Regions from separate parts of the Microbacterium sp. RG1 genome, predicted to be linked through region 2. Evidence: riboswitches for the same ligand, from Rfam matches in the RefSeq annotation. Region 2 holds a riboswitch; the other holds the start of a gene.
The links. A riboswitch is a leader RNA that binds a small molecule or an ion and turns the genes downstream of it on or off. The one in region 2 is predicted to bind thiamine pyrophosphate.

Region 1 (3,943 bases), 860 kb from region 2:
CACCGGAGGCCTGGCCGCTCAGAACGTCTCCGCCGTACTCGAGTTGCCGGGCGACAGGCTCGTGCTGCAAAAGCCCCACAACAGCGATCCCAGCTACGCGACCTCCTCTCTCGACGAGGAGACCGTCACGGCATGGCGCGAGGCCGGCGGCATCGAGTCGGTGACTCCGATCGGGATCGTTCAGTCACGGGCCTCAGTCGTCGGTGCCGCCGACCCGACGGGCGTCGCGCTCTTCGGGCTGCCCCAGAAGACGTCGGATGACGCCTCCAACCCCCTGTTCGAGATCGTTCCCGTTCGCGACGACGAGGTGGGGCTCTCTTCGGGAGCCGCCTCAGCACTCGGCGTCGCGGCGGGCGATGCCATCTCGATCACCGGCCAAGAGTTCACCGTCGCCGTCATCGGCGGCGACCTCTGGTACAGCCACACACCGGTCATCGCTCTGACCTCGGATGCGTGGAGCACAGCGAGCAGGCGCGTCGGCGGCGACGGCACCGCGACGGTGCTCGCCGTCACCGGAAACGCCGACTGGCAGGCGATCGGCGCCGAGACGGGTACCGTCGCCGAGACGCCCCTGGCGAGCCTCACGGCACTTGAGGCCTTCCGCTCGGAGATCGGTTCGCTCGGGTTGATGATCGCGATGCTGTTCGGGATCTCCGCACTCGTCGTGGGCGCGTTCTTCACGGTCTGGACAATGCAACGTGCTGGCGATATCGCCGTGCTCAAAGCCCTCGGCGCGACGACCGGCTCGCTCGTGAGGGATGCCCTCGGCCAAGCCTCGATCGTCCTCCTCTCCGGGATCGGTGTCGGTCTTGCCGCGGTCGTGGCCCTGGGCACGCTCGCGGGGCGCGCACTGCCCTTCGTGATCAGTCCGCTCACCACTCTCGCCCCAGCCGCCGTGATGGCGGTGCTGGGACTCGCAGGGGCCGCGTTCGCGCTGCGGTCCGTTACCAAAGCCGACCCTCTCACCGCCCTCGGGAGCAACCGATGATCGAACTGCAGAACATCACCCTCACTTTCCCCGACGGGGACAACCGCATCACCGCCGTGGACGACGTCACCCTTCACGGCGAGAACGGCTCTGTCACCGGCATCACCGGCCCCTCGGGGTCGGGCAAGTCGAGCATCCTCGCAGTCGCGGCGACTCTGATCCGCCCCGATCGCGGCGGCGTGCTCATCGGAGCCGGCGAGGCGGCCATCGACGCCGCTCAGCTCTCCAGGAAGGACGCCACGCAGCTGCGACGAGAGCGCATCGGCATCGTTTTCCAACAGTCCAACCTGCTTCCGGCGCTCACGGCTCGCGAGCAGTTGCAGGTCATGGCACGGCTCGGCGGCGCCGGTCGGAGCAGGCGAGCGAAGGTGGATGCCCGCGTCGACGAGCTCCTCGCAGCCGTCGGTCTCCTCGAGCACGCCGACAAACGCGCGCACCAGCTCTCGGGGGACAGCGGCAGCGCGTGGCGATCGCCCGCGGGCTCGTGCACGAGCCGGAAGTCCTGCTCGTCGATGAGCCGACCAGTGCGCTGGATCAGGAGCGCGGGGCGGAAATCATGCAGCTGATCGCGGACCTCACGCACGAACGCGACATCGCCACCCTCCTCGTCACCCATGACCTCGTACACCGCGAGGCGCTGGATGAGCTCGTGACCGTCGTCGACGGCCGGATCGAGGGTCGGAGGACGAGCCTCGCCGATGCGGTGTGATCGACGCGCTCGCCGCCCGAGTCGTCCGCTAACCTGAACCCACACATACGACACGGGGTGCCCTGCGGGGCTGAGATCACACCCGTCGAACCTGATCTCGTCAGTACGAGCGGAGGGATGTCGCACATGACGCGCGCGCCAGAGAACCTGATCGAATCCACCATCCGGACCTGGGATGCGGTGCGGGAGCACGGCCCGCTCGTGCAGTGCCTGACCAACGCGGTGGTCACGGGCTTCACCGCCAACGTCCTCCTCGCCCTCGGGGCGGCTCCGGCGATGGTCGACATCCCGCAGGAGGCGGGGCCGTTCGCCCGCATCGCCTCGGGCGTCCTGGTGAATCTCGGCACACCCGGCGCCGAGCAGCGGGAGGCGATGCGCGAGGCAGTGGCGGCCGCCCAGGATGCGGGTACTCCCTGGGTGCTCGACCCCGTGGCGATCGGTGTGCTGCCGGTGCGCACCGCGCTGGCCGCTGAGCTCGTCGCGACGGCGCCGAGCGTCGTACGCGGCAACGCGTCCGAGATCATCGCCCTCGACGGCTCGGGCATCGGAGGCCGCGGAGTCGACGCGACGGACGGCGTCGAGGATGCGGTCGCCGCAGCCCGGCGCATCGCCCAGACGACCGGCGCGATCATCGCCGTCTCCGGCGCGGTGGACGTGGTCACGGACGGCGCCCGCGAGGTGCGGCTCGGCAACGGCGACGCGTTGCTGACACGCGTGACCGGTGGCGGATGCGCTCTCGGCGCCGTCATGGCGGCGTTCGCGGGCGTCGAGGAGGATCGCTTCGCGGCGGTGATCGCCGCGGTCACCGTCTACAACGTGGCCGCCGAGCTCGCCGCGGAGCGTGCCACCGGCCCGGGTGGCTTCGCCGTCGCGTTCCTCGACGCGCTCGCCGGCCTCGACGCCGACACGCTTCGCATCCGCGCGGTGATCTCGTGAACGCGGACCTCTCGCTGTACCTCGTGACGGATGCGGGCATCGCCGCGGCGGCGGGCCACGACATCGTCGACGTGGTGCGCCAGGCGGCGGCGAACGGCGTCACGGCGGTGCAACTGCGCGAGAAGGACGCCTCCGCACGTCGCTTCCTCGACACGGTGACGAGGGTGTCGGTCGTGCTGCCCGACGGCGTCGCGCTGCTCGTCAACGACCGCGTGGACGTCTTCCTCGCCGCTCGCCACGCGGGCGCGCGCGTGTCGGGAGTGCATGTGGGACAGAGCGATCTTCCGCCGGACGCCGTGCGCGCACTGGTGGGCGATGACGCGATCGTCGGCCTCAGCGCCGCCACGCCGGAGCAGCTGGCTTCCGCATCCGACAGCGGTGTCGTGGACTACGTCGGCATCGGTGCGCTTCACGCGACCGCTACGAAGCGCGATGCGCCGCCACCGTTGGGCCACGAGTCGTTTGCGCGACTGGTCGCGGCGAGCGCGCTGCCCGCCGTGGCGATCGGCGGTGTCACCGCCACCGACCTGGGCCCGCTGCGGCGAGCGGGTGCGGCGGGCGCGGCCGTGGTGTCGGCGATCTGCGGTGCGAGCGACCCCGCAGAAGCGGTCCGTATGCTGCGCGCGGCATGGGATGCGGCATGAGTGCCGTGCGCGCCGTTGTGCGGGTGCTGAGCATCGCGGGAACCGACCCGACGGGAGGCGCGGGTATCCAGGCGGACCTCAAGAGCATCGCCGCGAACGGCGGTTACGGCATGGCCGTCGTCACCGCCCTCGTCGCGCAGAACACGCACGGCGTGCGTTCGGTGCACGTGCCGCCCATCGCGTTCCTCGCCGAGCAGCTCGACGCCGTCTCCGACGATGTGCGGATCGATGCGGTGAAGATCGGCATGCTCGCCACCGTCGAGGTGATCGAGACGGTCGCGGCCTGGCTCGGCCGCATCCGCCCGCCGGTCGTCGTACTGGACCCGGTGATGGTCGCGACGAGCGGCGATCGTCTGCTGGACGCGGATGCCGAGGACGCCCTCCGGCGGCTGCTGCCGCACGTCGACCTCGTGACCCCGAACATCCCCGAACTCGCGATCCTCGCGGGCGCACCCGAGGCCTCGGCGTGGACCGACGTGCTCGCGCAGGCGAGCGTCGTGGCTCGTGCGCACGGCGTGCGCGTGCTCGCCAAGGGCGGTCACCTGTCGGGGGAGCGGCTGCCGGATGCGCTCGTGGAGATCATCGACGGTCGCGTCTCCGTCACCGAGTTCGCCGGTACCCGCATCCGCACCCGGAACACGCACGGCACGGGCTGCTCGCTCTCAT
Region 2 (3,943 bases):
GGAAGACGGTGCCGATGCGCGTGAGCAGCTGGGCTGCGCGCCACCGAGACGGATCGGATCCGACGCCGGCGGCCAACGCATCCGCCGCCCGCACCTCGCCTGCGATCGGCGGCAGCAGCCCGGCGAGGGTGAGCGCGAGCGTGGACTTGCCGGCGCCGTTGGCTCCCGTGATCGCAAGCGCCCGCCCCGCGTTCAGCTGCACGTCGATCCCGGATGCGGCGGCGAGCGCCTCGCGGCGGCCGATCCGACGGCGCCCGACCGCGAGACCGGCGCCGACCACGAGCGGGGGGGATTCTCCGGCGCGCGGGCGCGGCGTGATCCGCACGGGGACTCCCGGCACCCACACGCCCGCCTGCGTCAGGGCATCGGCCGCCGTGGCGAAGACGTCGGCGGGCGAGCCGTCCGCCAGCACCCCGCCGTCGGGCGCGAGCACGACGACGCGCTCGACGAGATCGGCCCACAGGTCGACGCGGTGCTCGACCACGACGAGCGTCGCCCCGGTGCGAGTCGCGACGGCGGCGACCGCATCCCGCACCTGACGAGCGCCGTCGGGATCGAGGTTGGCCGTCGGCTCGTCGAGCAACAGGAGCTTCGGGCGCATGGCCAGCGCACCGGCCAGCGCGAGCCGCTGCTTCTGCCCGCCCGACAGCGCGGACGTGGGGTGGTCGAGCGGCACCGGCAGCCCCACGGCATCCAGCGCTTCACCGACTCGTGGCCAGATCTCGTCGGCCGGCACGCCGAGGTTCTCGCATCCGAACGCGACATCGTCGCCGACGCGAGCGAGGATCACCTGGGCGTCGGGATCCTGCAGCACCATGCCCGCGACCCCGCGGACGAATGCGGGGTGCGCACCGTCGACGCTCAGCTCCCCGGTCGCCTCGCCGTCCTCGTCGCCGCCCAGCACACCGGCGAAGGCGCGCAGCAGCGTCGACTTGCCCGCGCCGCTCGCGCCCAGCAGCAGCACCCGCTCGCCGGGCTCGATCGTGAGATCGATGTCGGCGACGGCCCAGCGTCTGCGGCCCGCGTGCCGCCACCCCCACCCGCGGGCGATGACCCGCGCGCCGGGAGTCACGCCGCGTCGGCGGCTTCGACGATGCGCGCCTGCCGTCCGGAGGCGAACCGGTCGAGCGCTCCCGTGGCAGCGAGCGCGCGGGCGATGAGCCACGAGACGAGCCCCGCGATGAGGATGCCCGAGACGATCGCCGAGACGAAGTAGATCGCGCGGGGGCCCGCGTCGTACGCGGCGATGGAGGAGAAGTTGGTGTCGAGCAGCGCCACGGCCAGTCCCGTGAGCGCACCCGAAACGAGAGCGACCCAGAGACGGTAGTTCGCGTAGGCGAACAGCGCGAAGCCGAGTTCGGCTCCCACCCCCTGCACCACTCCCCAGATGAAGGTGGTGAAGCCCCACTGCGTGCCGAGTGCCATCGAGACGACCGCCGCGACGATCTCGCCGTACAGCGCGGCGCCCGGCTTGCGGATGATGAGCCCGGTGAGGACACCCGCGAACAGCCATCCTCCGGCGAGCAGACCCTCGAGCCCCGGCAAGAACGCGAGCGCCGTGCTCAGCGGCGTCCAGGCCTGACCCCAGACCCAGAAGATGACGCCGGCCGCGACGCCGATCACGCTGGCGACGACGATGTCGACGACCCGCCACCGCCACCGGGAGGTGAGGGAAGGACGAGCGGATGTGGACGTGGACGTATGCATTGATGCTCCTTCCTGCGCCGGCATGATCCGGATCAGGTTCGACGGTCGAAGCGTGGATCCGCTTCCTCTCAGCCCGGCTCACCGGACTCCCGTGGTTGACGTGCCGAGTATAGACCCGCTGCTCGCGCTACCGTAGGCGGGTGACCGTGACTGGCCCGACCCCGCCCACTCGGCGTTCGCTGCGCCGCGGCGGAGACGCCGAGCCGTCCGTCGACGAGGCTCCTCTGCCGCCCCACGACCTCGAGATCGAGGTGCCGCGCGCGCCGGTCGACGCCGCATCCACTCCCGCGATGATCGCCGCCGCGAGCTTCAACGGCACGCCGGAGGACGCCGCCACGGAGCACTCCTTCTCCCCGGCCCAGGATGCGGCGGCATCCGTGCCGGTCGTCGTGCCTCCCGTGACCACGGCGCTGAACTGGGTCGACGAGACCGCGGTCGCACGGGCGTCGGGGACGACTCCACAACTCGAAGCCGCGGGCGCAGCATCGTTCACCCCCGTCGCCGCGGACCTTCTCGCCCGCGCCCCCCGCCGGACGCCGTGGCGTCCCGGGGTCCTGGTTCCGATCGCACTGATCGTCGCGGTCGTCGCGGCGTATTGCGGCACCACACTGCTGTGGCCGCTGTACGCCGTCGCCCCGACCGTGCAGGCGTCGGCCCTCGAGGCCACCCCGTCGGCCGCGGCCGTCGGAGCGTGGCCGGGTGCCGGCAGCGCGGCCGTCGTCGTCGACGGCGTGGGTTCCCCGATCGCCTCCAGCCCCGATGCCCGCTCGATCGCCAGCATCACAAAGGTCGTGACCGCGATGGTGGTGCTCGACCAGATGCCTCTCGCAGCAGGCGAACAGGGCCGGGAGTTCGCGTTCAGCGCTGCCGACGAACGCGAGTACTGGTCGTACCGCCGCAACGGCGAATCGGCGCTCGACGTTCCGGTGGGCGGCACGCTGACGGAGTACCAGATGCTGCAGGGCATGCTCATGGGATCCGCGAACAACTATGCGGACCGCCTCGCCGACACCATCTGGCCCAACAACGCGGTCTACGCGCGGGCGGCCAACGACTGGCTCGCAGCGCACGGACTGACCGGCATCACGATCGCCGGCCCCGCCGGCATCGAGGCCGAGAACGCCGCCACCCCTGCAGCTCTGCTGGAGGTCGCCAAGCGCGCGCTCGCCGACCCCGTCATCGCCGAGATCGTGCGCACCCCCTCCGTCGAGCTTCCCGGGGCGGGTCTCGTCGAGAACACGAACAATCTGCTCGCGGATCCCGGCGTCGTCGGCCTCAAGACCGGCACGCTCGACTCCTACAATCTCCTCGCCGCCAAAGACGTCACGATCGGCGACACCACGGTCCGCATCTACGCCGCGACGCTCGGCCAGCCCGACGTCGAGACGCGGGATGCGGCGACGCGCGCCCTCTTCGCCCAGGTCGAGCAGGAACTGCAGCTCACGCCCTCGGTCGCGGCCGGCACGACCGTCGGACGGGTGGAGACGAGGTGGGGCGCGACGGTTCCGATCGTGACCGCGGCCGACGCCGACGTGGTGCTGTGGAACGGCTCTGCCGCGTCGCTGGCGACCTCGTTCGATCTCGGCGACGCGCGCGAGCGGGGCGACGTGGTCGGCTCGCTCGTCGCGACCGGCCCCAAGAACGCGTCGACGGTGGACGTCGTGCTCGACGGCGAACTGGACGGCCCGAGTCCCTGGTGGCGGCTGACGCACCCGCTCGAGCTGTTCGGTCTGGTCTGAGCCCCGCGGGAGCCCGCTCTCAGGCGCGGAAGTCGGGGGATCCGAGCACGCGCTCGACGGTGATCTCGAGCGCGACGCGATCGGGGTTCGGACGGGGCTCGCGGTAGCGGCGTGTGTAGAGCTCGACGGCGTGGGCGACCGCATCCGCATCCTCGACGACGCGCGCCGGACCCTCGAAGCTGAGCCAGCGGCGGCCGTCGACGGTGTTGACGCTGGCGCGTCCGGTGCGCTCGACGTTGAGGAACTTCTGCGTGCCGCGGGAACCGATCACCCGCACGATGCCGTCCTCGTACGTGATGCCGACCGGCACCGAGTGGATGCGGCCCTGCCGGTCCAGCGTCGACAGGGTTGCCAGGTGGTACTCGGCCAGGAACGCGCGCGCGGCATCGGTGATCACCGCCTCAGCCTGCCAGAGCCGGATAGGCGCCGGCTCAGAACCGCCAGATGAGCGGCACGTACAGCACGGCCGCCGCGAGGAACAGCAGGGCGAGCGGGAG

Region 1: linked by a shared signal. The riboswitch ahead of thiM (hydroxyethylthiazole kinase) and the one ahead of EHF32_RS16115 (ECF transporter S component) in region 2 are both predicted to bind thiamine pyrophosphate.

The regions. Positions count from the first base shown of each region.
Region 1 is NZ_CP034121.1:556,734-560,676, forward strand. It holds gene EHF32_RS02570 (ABC transporter permease) at 1-988, shown strand, start outside; partial or broken gene EHF32_RS02575 (ABC transporter ATP-binding protein) at 985-1,697, shown strand; TPP riboswitch at 1,741-1,832, shown strand; gene thiM (hydroxyethylthiazole kinase) at 1,824-2,633, shown strand; gene thiE (thiamine phosphate synthase) at 2,630-3,277, shown strand; gene EHF32_RS02590 (bifunctional hydroxymethylpyrimidine kinase/phosphomethylpyrimidine kinase) at 3,274-3,943, shown strand, end outside.
Region 2 is NZ_CP034121.1:2,946,979-2,950,921, reverse strand. It holds gene EHF32_RS14425 (ABC transporter ATP-binding protein) at 1-1,072, opposite strand, end outside; gene EHF32_RS16115 (ECF transporter S component) at 1,069-1,707, opposite strand; TPP riboswitch at 1,700-1,810, opposite strand; gene EHF32_RS14420 (D-alanyl-D-alanine carboxypeptidase family protein) at 1,848-3,446, shown strand; gene EHF32_RS14415 (TIGR03618 family F420-dependent PPOX class oxidoreductase) at 3,466-3,843, opposite strand; gene EHF32_RS14410 (SLC13 family permease) at 3,878-3,943, opposite strand, start outside.